2 regions of the Streptococcus dentalis genome follow, and region 2 is predicted to be linked to the other one. Evidence: predicted binding sites of a transcription regulator. Region 2 holds the regulator's gene; the other holds the start of a gene.
What was found. Region 2 encodes CtsR, which represses protease genes until heat stress. Its sites were predicted from a motif close to TTGGTCAAAAAAGGTCAAANA; they were not measured.
Positions count from the first base shown of each region.

Region 1 (4,876 bases), 710 kb from region 2:
AAATACTCATCTGCTTGGCCATAGTATTGCCCTAAAACAGCGGTAAAGCCTAATTCTTCGATCAGTTCCCGTTTCAGAGCTTGCAAGTGATCTTCACCTGCCTCGATTTCCCCGCCAGGCAAGAACCAAGCCCCATTTGGAGCTTGAACGAGGATGATCTGATCCTTGTCCTTATTGGGAATAACAGCGTAGACACCATAGCGATTGACGTAGGTCACATCTTGTTTTTTTTCACCAAAACTTGGAATGGTCATGGTTTTCTCTTTTCTTATTTTTTCATCATTATATCATATTTTTTAGCAAAAATCTGGAGGGAAAAAAGAAAGAGACTGGATTTTCCAGTCTCTGAATGTACCTTTACTGATTATGATTCTGACTTCTTTTCAGCCGTCTTGTGAACAGCTTTGATGCTAATATTCCCATTGCTGGTCATGGCGGCTTTGAGTTGTTTCTCACTTGGATGTTCCAGGTAATAATCGGTAATGGCATCTTCGATATGGTCTTGGATGGTACGACGGAGTGGGCGGGCCCCCATTTTTGGATCGTAACCCAGATCGACCAATTTTTCTTTGACCTTCTCTGTCACATCCAGATGAATCTCATTTTGTGCGAGACGTTGATTGACTTCATCCAGCATGAGGGTAACGATTTGGAGAAGGTTTTCTTTTGATAGAGGTTGGAATTCAATGATGCCATCAAAACGGTTCATGAATTCAGGGCTAAAGAAGTTACCGAGTTCTCCAAGTACAGAGTTGGTTCGACCTTCGCGAGCAGCTCCAAAACCAACATTGGCCTCAGCTTTGCCAGTTCCAGCGTTAGAGGTCATGATGATAATGGTATCTTTGAAGCTGACGGTACGGCCTTGACCATCTGTCAAACGGCCATCATCCAAGACTTGCAAGAACATGTGCATGACATCTGGATGGGCTTTTTCCACTTCATCCAATAACACGAGGGAGTAAGGATTGCGACGAACCTTTTCCGTTAGTTGTCCAGCTTCATCGTAGCCAACATAGCCCGGAGGAGCTCCGACTAGTTTCGCTACGCTATGTTTTTCCATGTATTCGCTCATATCAAAGCGGATCATATTGTCTGCAGAGCCAAAGAGCTCGATCGCTAATTGTTTAGACAACTCGGTCTTTCCGACACCAGTTGGTCCGACAAAGAGGAAGCTTCCGATTGGACGGTTAGGCGATCCTAAGCCGACACGATTGCGTCGAATGGCTTTCGCGATTTTATCTACTGCATCGTCTTGACCAATCACATGAGCTTTCAAATCAGAAGCCAGATTGATCAATTGAGACTGTTCTTTTTCTTTCAAATCGCCAACAGGAATATTGGTCTTTTGTTCAACGATGTGTTCAATAGTTTTTTCACTGATGACAGGGGTCTCTTGATCGGTGATATGTTGACCTTGCATTTCCTTGTATTTCGCGATTTGATCGCGGAAGTAGGCTGCTTTTTCAAAGTCTTCTTCGCGCGTCGCTTGGGCTTTGAGGTTTTCAGCTTCAATCAAGCGCTGGTCGATCACTTTTGGATCCACAAAGTTTAGGGTCAGGTTCATCTTAGATCCCGCTTCATCCAACAGATCAATGGCCTTGTCTGGCAGGAAGCGATCTTGGATGTAACGGTTTGACAGAATAGCTGCCGCTTCGATGGCCCCGTCTGTATAGTGGACGTGGTGGTAGTCTTCGTATTTTTTCTGGATGCCCTTGAGGATGGTGATGGTTTCTTCAACCGTTGGCTCATCGACCTTAACGGGCTGCATCCGACGTTCCAAGGCCGCATCTTTTTCAATGATACGGTATTCATTGAGGGTAGTAGCCCCAACTAATTGGAGTTCACCGCGCGCCAAGGCTGGTTTGAGGATATTTCCAGCGTCCATATTGCCCTCACCAGCAGATCCTGCACCAACAATTTCATGGATTTCGTCGATGAACAGGATAACATCTTCGCGTTGACGAATTTCATCCATTAATTTTTGCATGCGTTCTTCGAATTGACCACGGATGCCTGTACCCTGAACGAGGCTCACAACGTCTAGGCGGATGACTTCTTTTCCTTGCAATTTATGAGGAACGTCGCCATCGACGATTTTTTGAGCCAGGCCTTCCACAACGGCAGTTTTTCCGACCCCAGGCTCTCCAATCAGAACCGGGTTGTTCTTGGTTCGACGGTTGAGAATTTCGATGACACGGATAATCTCCTCGTCACGGCCAATGACAGGGTCAATATCCCCTTTGCGGGCAATTTCTGTAACATTGATGCCGAACTCCTCTAACAGTCCTTTTGGCTTTTGAGGGCGTGCTTGACGAGGCTCTTGACCGTCGCCACGGTTATTGTTTTGACCGTAGCCACCACCTCCATAACTGCCTCCGGGTTGAGTTGGAGGGGTTTGAGGTTCTTGCGGACTTTGGAAGTTTCCAAGGTTATTGAAGAAATCTTCAAAAGGATCTCCAGTGAGTTGACTCCGTTGGGTCATGCCTTTCAAGAAGCTGTTATTTGGGTCTGTTTTCATAATTTTATAGCAATTTTGACAGAGGTCTACTTGCTGCTGACGTCCATTTACATTTGTATATAAATGGATGGTTGATTCATTTATTTTACAATTTTGACAAAGCATATACATACCTCACAGTAGGTTTTTGATGGTTTTCCATCAAGAGACGAGCCTATTTTTAAAAGGTCAAAAATAGTCAAAGATTTATAGTTTCATTATATCAGTATTCTAGAAGTTTGCAAGAATTTGCTACGGAATGTCGCTAAGGATTGAAGAAGAGAGCAAATCAAAGGAAAAATGTGAATTTTTATTGGAAGAGCTTTCTCTTTTATGATAAAATAGGAGAGTAGAAAGTAAAGAGGAGAAATAAAATGGAATCACATTTAGTACGGATTATTAACCGTTTGGAGACGATGACAAAAGACGGTGGAAACTTAAAACGTAATTTTGAACGTGACGGTGTTGTTGTCGCTGAAGTAGCCTACAACCACAATGAAGAAGAAGGTTCAACCTTTACACTTCGTGATGTTAAAGCGCGTGAAACCTATACATTTGATAGCATTGATTTAATTGCAATGGAAATTTATGAATTACTTTACTAAGTAGCTGAGTGGATGAGTTTGGGGTGGTCTCAAGCTCATTTTTTGTCCATCTGGTTATAGTTTTCGTCTATAAGAAATTCTAAGCAGGAACAGTTAGGTTTGAGAGTTGAAATCTGCTATAATAGAGAGGACTATTTTCATTACTTGACTAGAAAGAGAATTGACATGACGACAATCATTGATGGGAAGGCGCTCGCTACAAAATTACAGGGTGAGATTGCGAAGAAAACAGCACGATTAAAAGAAGAGACAGGAGTTGTGCCTGGCCTCGTTGTAATCGTGGTAGGAGATAATCCAGCTAGCAAAATCTATGTAAGAAATAAAGAGCGTTCTGCTATTGCGGCAGGCTTTCGGAGTGAAGTGAGACGACTTCCTGAAAGCATCAGCCAATCTGAGTTATTAGAAGTGATCGAACACTACAATCAAGATCCCCTTTGGCATGGGATTTTGGTGCAGTTGCCACTGCCTAAGCATATCGATGCGGATGCAGTCCTTTTAGCCATTGATCCGACAAAAGATGTGGATGGCTTTCATCCATTGAATATGGGACGCTTATGGGCTGGAAATCCTCTCATGGTGCCATCGACTCCTGCTGGGATCATGGAGATGTTCAAAGAGTACGGGATTGATCTAGAAGGGAAGCGAGCAGTCGTGATTGGTCGTTCCAATATCGTTGGAAAACCAATGGCGCAGTTGCTCCTTGCTAAAAATGCGACGGTAACCTTGACCCATTCCCGGACCCATCATCTGCCTAAAATTGCTAGAAGAGCAGATATCTTGGTTGTTGCGATCGGTCGTGCGAAATTTGTAACAGCAGACTTCGTGAAAGAAGGTGCCGTCGTCATTGACGTCGGAATGAATCGTGATGAGAATGGCAAATTGTGTGGGGATGTCGATTTTGACTCCGTTGCCCCTTTGGCCAGTCATATTACCCCGGTACCAGGAGGAGTTGGTCCTATGACCGTCACCATGCTGATGGAGCAGACCTACGAAGCAGCTGTTCGTGCCTTAAAAAAATGAAAGTGTGAACAAGATGAAGTTTGTATTTGATTTAGATGGAACTCTGTCATTCGATGGTGTCACAATCGATGATGAAATCAAACAGGTCTTATTGAGAGCAGAAGAATTTGGCCATGAAGTTGCCTTTGCTTCTGCACGTTCTTACCGGGACTGCTTGGACCTTTTAGGGGATCCATTGAGTCAACAACTCGTGATAGGCTTAAATGGTGGATTGGCCTATCGTCAGGGACAATTAGTATATGAGGAACAATTGGACAAGGATGTGTATCGGGAAGTCCTTGGCTTTTGTCACCATTACAATCTACCATTTTTTGTGGATGATACCTTTGATTATAGCGGACAGATTTTGGAAAAGATTCCTTTTGTTGTTAATGTAGACCCTCTCAAGAAAGCCCAGTATCGTTCGTTAGAGGAGCTGACAGATCCGATTAAGGTTGTGATCTATATGGGTGGCCATGAGGAGCTCGTGGATGAGATCATCGAGCGAATCGAAAAGACAGACAAGGCCCATATCCGCTATCATGCGCATGAAAAATGCATCTATCTCAATCCAGCAGATACGCATAAAGCAACAACCGTAGAAGAACTCTGTGGAGAGAATTTCGTGGCTTTTGGCAATGATCAAAATGATATCGAGCTCTTTGAAAAAGCTCTTTATGCAGTTCAGATTGGTGATTTTCCAGCCCTTCAGCCTTATGCGGATGATCAATTGGTAGCCAAACAAAATCAACCACAAGCTGTGGCTGCTAAGATC
Region 1 is NZ_CP139418.1:1,816,185-1,821,060, reverse strand. It holds gene SM121_RS08885 (NUDIX hydrolase) at 1-254, opposite strand, end outside; gene SM121_RS08880 (ATP-dependent Clp protease ATP-binding subunit) at 365-2,623, opposite strand; gene SM121_RS08875 (DUF1797 family protein) at 2,872-3,102, shown strand; gene SM121_RS08870 (bifunctional methylenetetrahydrofolate dehydrogenase/methenyltetrahydrofolate cyclohydrolase) at 3,268-4,122, shown strand; gene SM121_RS08865 (HAD-IIB family hydrolase) at 4,136-4,876, shown strand, end outside.
Region 1: SM121_RS08880 (ATP-dependent Clp protease ATP-binding subunit) is a predicted target of CtsR. The motif match lies at 2,683-2,703, and genes of this name have one in related genera.

Region 2 (4,876 bases):
GAATTCCGCCAGACTTTGGATCAACTCTACAGCGTGGACTATGCGGCGGGCGCTTTGGTAGAAGCTGACTCGACACGGCGCAATTCGCATTACGCAGCTAGCCATTTGACAGATGGCGATGAAAAGACCAGTTGGGCACCTGCCGATGATGCTAAGACCGGCTCTTTCGTGCTCGACCTTGGAAAAGAGCAACATTTTGATGTAGTAGAGCTCAAGGAAACGATCGAGAAAGGCCAACGGATTTCTGCTTTCACCATTGATGTGGCAGTGAATGGCCAATGGGTTCCTTATGGGGCTGGCTCAACCGTAGGATACCGCCGTTTGATCAAAGGGCAACCGGTTGATAGTCGCTATATCCGGGTGTCCATCACCGATGCCCAAGCTACTCCAATCTTGAACGGAGTCTCTGTCTATAAGACGCCAGCTAGCATTGAAGAAACCGATGGCTATCCGCTTGGTTTGACCTATTATTCTGACCGGACAGCTGAGCGGGCCAATGGCCAATGGAATGAAGAGGGAGAAGGCGTTCGAGGCACCTCTATGTGGACCAAGGAAAAGGGAGCTTCCGTAACCTATCAGTTTGAGGGCACCAAGGCCTATGTGGTCGCAACTGTCGACCCTGGTCATGGGGAAATGGATATCTATGTCGATGGCCAAAAGCTAGCGACGGTCAATACCCAAAGCCCAACCCGCAAACGTAGCCAAAAGGTCTATGAAACACCGGACTTGGCAGTAGGATCTCACACCTTGACCTTGGTCAATAGCAAGGGAGATGCGATCGCAACGGAAGGGATTTATGCCCTCAATAACCAAGAAAAGGGTCTCTTTGAGTTTGCTCAGCCAACCCTAGCTGTTAAAAAAGGCGACCCAGCGCAAGTCGTCGTCAAGAGAAAAGGTGGCTCTAAAGGAAGTGCTAGTCTTAAATTGATCACAGAACCAGGAACAGGGGTTCATGGCAAGGTCTACAAAGATACCAACGTCACCCTTGAGTTCGCAGATGGCGAAACGGAAAAAACAGTCCAAGTCCCAACCCTTGATTTTGTTGGAAAAGCGAACGATGTCTATGACTTTAAGGTCAAATTGTTGCATCCAGATCAGGGAAGCCTGGTCGGTTTTATTCCAGATCTGACAGTCCAAGTGATGAACGAGGACTAGCTGCCAAAAAATCGCAAAGCAGTGGATGACCAAGAACCGAAAATGCATGATAGTGAAGGCTGGACAAAAACTGTCCAGCCTTCACTGTTTGATAGAAATAACTGTATGACGCAATGATTGAGTGCTCAAAGTACTGCTTATGAGGTGGCAGATAGGGCTTGCGAAGCAAGTTTCCTAAGTTTATGTACACCTTCCAAGTTCCAAAGACGACCTATGGTGGCGGAAACAATATTTTCTTCATTCTCAATCTTCAACAGTCTCTCAGACTGTTGAAGTTATGTAGGGTGGGAAAATTGAAAAGGTTTTGGGAACTTTTTCAACCGTTTTCAATTTTAGGAGTTCTTTCCTACTCCCTTATTTTTCTCCTTTCCTTAAGAGATTCCTATTTCCATAGAGTCTTTGCTTTATTTACAGCCGTAAAAATTGTATAATAGTCAAATAAGGTCAATGATGAGAAGGAACACTCCAAGGCCATTTTTTATGGACCAAAGAGCAGAGCATCCATCTAGAAAAAAACAAGTCAGAAAGGAGTATCATGGCAAATAAGAACACATCTGATAGCATTGAAGCTTATATCAAGGCCTTGCTGGCTCAAGCTGGCATGGCAGAGCTCAAAAGAAGTGAGTTAGCCGATGTCTTTCAGGTTGTACCCAGTCAGATTAACTATGTCATTAAGACCCGCTTTACCGAAAGCCGAGGGTATATTGTAGAAAGTAAGCGCGGTGGGGGTGGCTATATCCGCATTGGCAAGGTCCAGTTTTCAGATCACCATCAGATGCTCCAAGGCTTGGCAGCCAATATTGGAGAGGCCATCAGCCAGCAGGTCTTTAATGATATCCTCCAGATGCTCTATGAAGAAAAATTATTGACAAAACGTGAGGCTCAGCTCTTGCTTGCGACAACCTCCGATGAGGTCCTAGGTCGAGATGCTCTCATCCTACGAGCAACGATGCTGAAAAAAATCATTCAACAAGTAGATAGAAAAGGAAATACCGACTAGATGAACTATTCAACAGCACTGTTAGAAAGTATAGAAGCGGCCCAAATACTAGCAGGGCACTATCAGGGGAACACCTTAGATACTTGGCATCTCTTGACGGCTATGGCCAATAATCCCTATAGCGTGGCAGGTTCTGTACTGAACGATTATCCTATGCAGATCGATGAGTTTCAGGATGCAGCGGAGCATATTACAGGCCAAGCTTTTCAAAGCGACAATCGGTATGAAATCTTCCCATTTTCTTATCGGATGGAAGCCATTATGAAGCACGCAAGGGAGATTGCCCAGGTTCTTCATGCCAAGACCTTGGGAACAGAGCATGTGCTCCTCTCTCTTCTAGCAGACCGTGGGACCTTAGCGAGCCAAGTCATGGAGTTTGCCGGCTTTGCCTTTACAGAGCAAGACAAGGGAGTTCCTATTGCCTCTCTTCGCAAGAATTTAGAAGACAAGGCAGGCTGGGACAAGAATGATATCAAAGCCATTCGGAGCCTTTATCGGGCCCAAAATCCTAACCGCCAAACCATGGGAAATATGATGGGCATGCCCCCAAGCACCAGTGGAGGTCTTGAAGATTATACCCGTGATTTGACGGAAATGGCGCGTGCAGGCCAGCTTGAGCCTGTGATTGGTCGGGATGCAGAGATTTCACGCATGATCCAAATCCTCAGCCGCAAGACGAAGAACAATCCTGTATTGGTGGGAGAGGCAGGGGTCGGAAAAACCGCCCTTGCATTAGGTCTGGCCCAGCGGGCCGCTAGTGGCAATGTTCCAGCTGAAATCGCACAGATGCGTGTTCTTGAATTGGATCTCATGAATGTCGTTGCAGGGACGCGCTTCCGTGGGGACTTTGAAGAACGGATGAACAATATCATCCAGGACATCGAAGAAGACGGTCACGTGATTCTCTTTATCGATGAACTGCATACCATTATGGGGTCAGGATCCGGTATTGATTCGACCTTAGACGCAGCCAATATTCTAAAACCAGCCCTGGCACGAGGAACCTTGCGTACAGTTGGAGCAACGACACAAGATGAGTACCAAAAGCATATCGAAAAAGATGCAGCCCTTTCTCGGCGTTTTGCGAAAGTCACCATTGAAGAGCCAAGTGTTGCAGATAGCATCCAAATTCTCCAAGGCTTGAAAGAGACCTACCAGGACCACCATCATGTGACCATTACCGATGAAGCGATCGAAACAGCTGTCAAATATGCCCACCGCTATTTGACCAGCCGTCAATTGCCAGATTCAGCCATTGATCTCTTGGATGAAGCGGCAGCTACTGTACAAAACCGAGATTCCAATGGTCACGTAAAAGAAGAGTTGACCGCCTTGGATCGGGCCTTGATGGATGGCAAGTGGAAGAAAGCAACCCAGCTCTTAGAAGTAGAGGCCGCTCCCATTGTCTACAAAAAAGAAGTCACTGACCAAGATGTCTTGGTGACCTTGAGCCAATTATCTGGTATTCCAACTCAAAAACTGACCCAAACCGATGCCAAGAAGTACCTAAACTTAGAAGCAGAATTGCACAAGCGCGTGATTGGTCAAGACCAAGCCGTTTCAAGTATCAGTCGGGCTATTCGACGCAATCAATCAGGTATCCGTAGCAATAAACGTCCGATCGGTTCTTTCATGTTCCTAGGACCTACCGGTGTCGGAAAAACAGAGTTAGCCAAAGCTTTGGCGGAAGTTCTGTTTGATGATGAATCGGCCCTCATCCGTTTTGATATGAGTGAGTACATGGAAAAATTCGCGGCCAGTCGCCTCAACGGAGCTCCTCCAGGCTATGTGGGCTACGAAGAAGGAGGCGAGTTGACCGAGAAAGTCCGCAACAAACCATATTCAGTTCTCTTATTTGATGAGGTGGAAAAAGCCCACCCAGATATTTTCAATGTCCTTTTGCAAGTCTTGGATGACGGAGTCTTAACCGATAGCAAAGGCCGGAAGATTGACTTCTCCAATACCATTATCATCATGACCTCAAACCTGGGAGCAACAGCCCTTCGGGATGATAAGACCGTTGGCTTTGGTGCCAAAGATATTCGCTTTGACCAAGCCAATATGGAAAAACGCATGTTTGAAGAGTTGAAGAAGACCTATCGTCCAGAGTTTATCAACCGGATTGATGAAAAGGTGGTCTTCCATAGTCTCTCAAGCGAGGACATGCAGCAGGTGGTGAAAGTCATGGTCAAACCGCTCATCGCGACCTTGGCTGAACAAGGCATGACCCTCAAATTCCAGCCTTCAGCGCTCAAGTTGCTAGCAACCAAAGGGTACGATCCAGAAATGGGAGCTCGCCCACTCCGTCGTGTCTTGCAGACCGAAGTGGAGGATCAACTAGCAGAGCTATTGCTGAAAGGGCAAGCCCAAGAAGGGCAAACGATCAAGGTTGGAACGACAGCTGGAACGATCAAGTTTGAGATTGTCTAGGAGGACGTCATGACGCTTCAGCGATTAACCCGTATTTCGCTTTTGGCGGCCCTTTGTGTCGCTCTACGTCAGGCTTTTGCCCCTTTTCCAAATGTCCAACCTATTTCGGCCATCTTTTTTCTATTGGTGATGTTTGAAGGGTATAGCTTTGCTTTTCTTGTGATGATGATCACCATGTCTGTCTCCGCCTTTTTCCTGGGGATGAGCCTGATTGTGTTCTTTCAGATTGTCGCCTTTGGCTGTTTGATGGTCATTTGGCGCATCAGTTACAAGTGGTTGCCTTTTGTCCTT
Region 2 is NZ_CP139418.1:556,669-561,544, forward strand. It holds gene SM121_RS02810 (alpha-L-fucosidase) at 1-1,155, shown strand, start outside; gene SM121_RS02815 (CtsR family transcriptional regulator) at 1,691-2,155, shown strand; gene SM121_RS02820 (ATP-dependent Clp protease ATP-binding subunit) at 2,156-4,585, shown strand; gene SM121_RS02825 (ECF transporter S component) at 4,595-4,876, shown strand, end outside.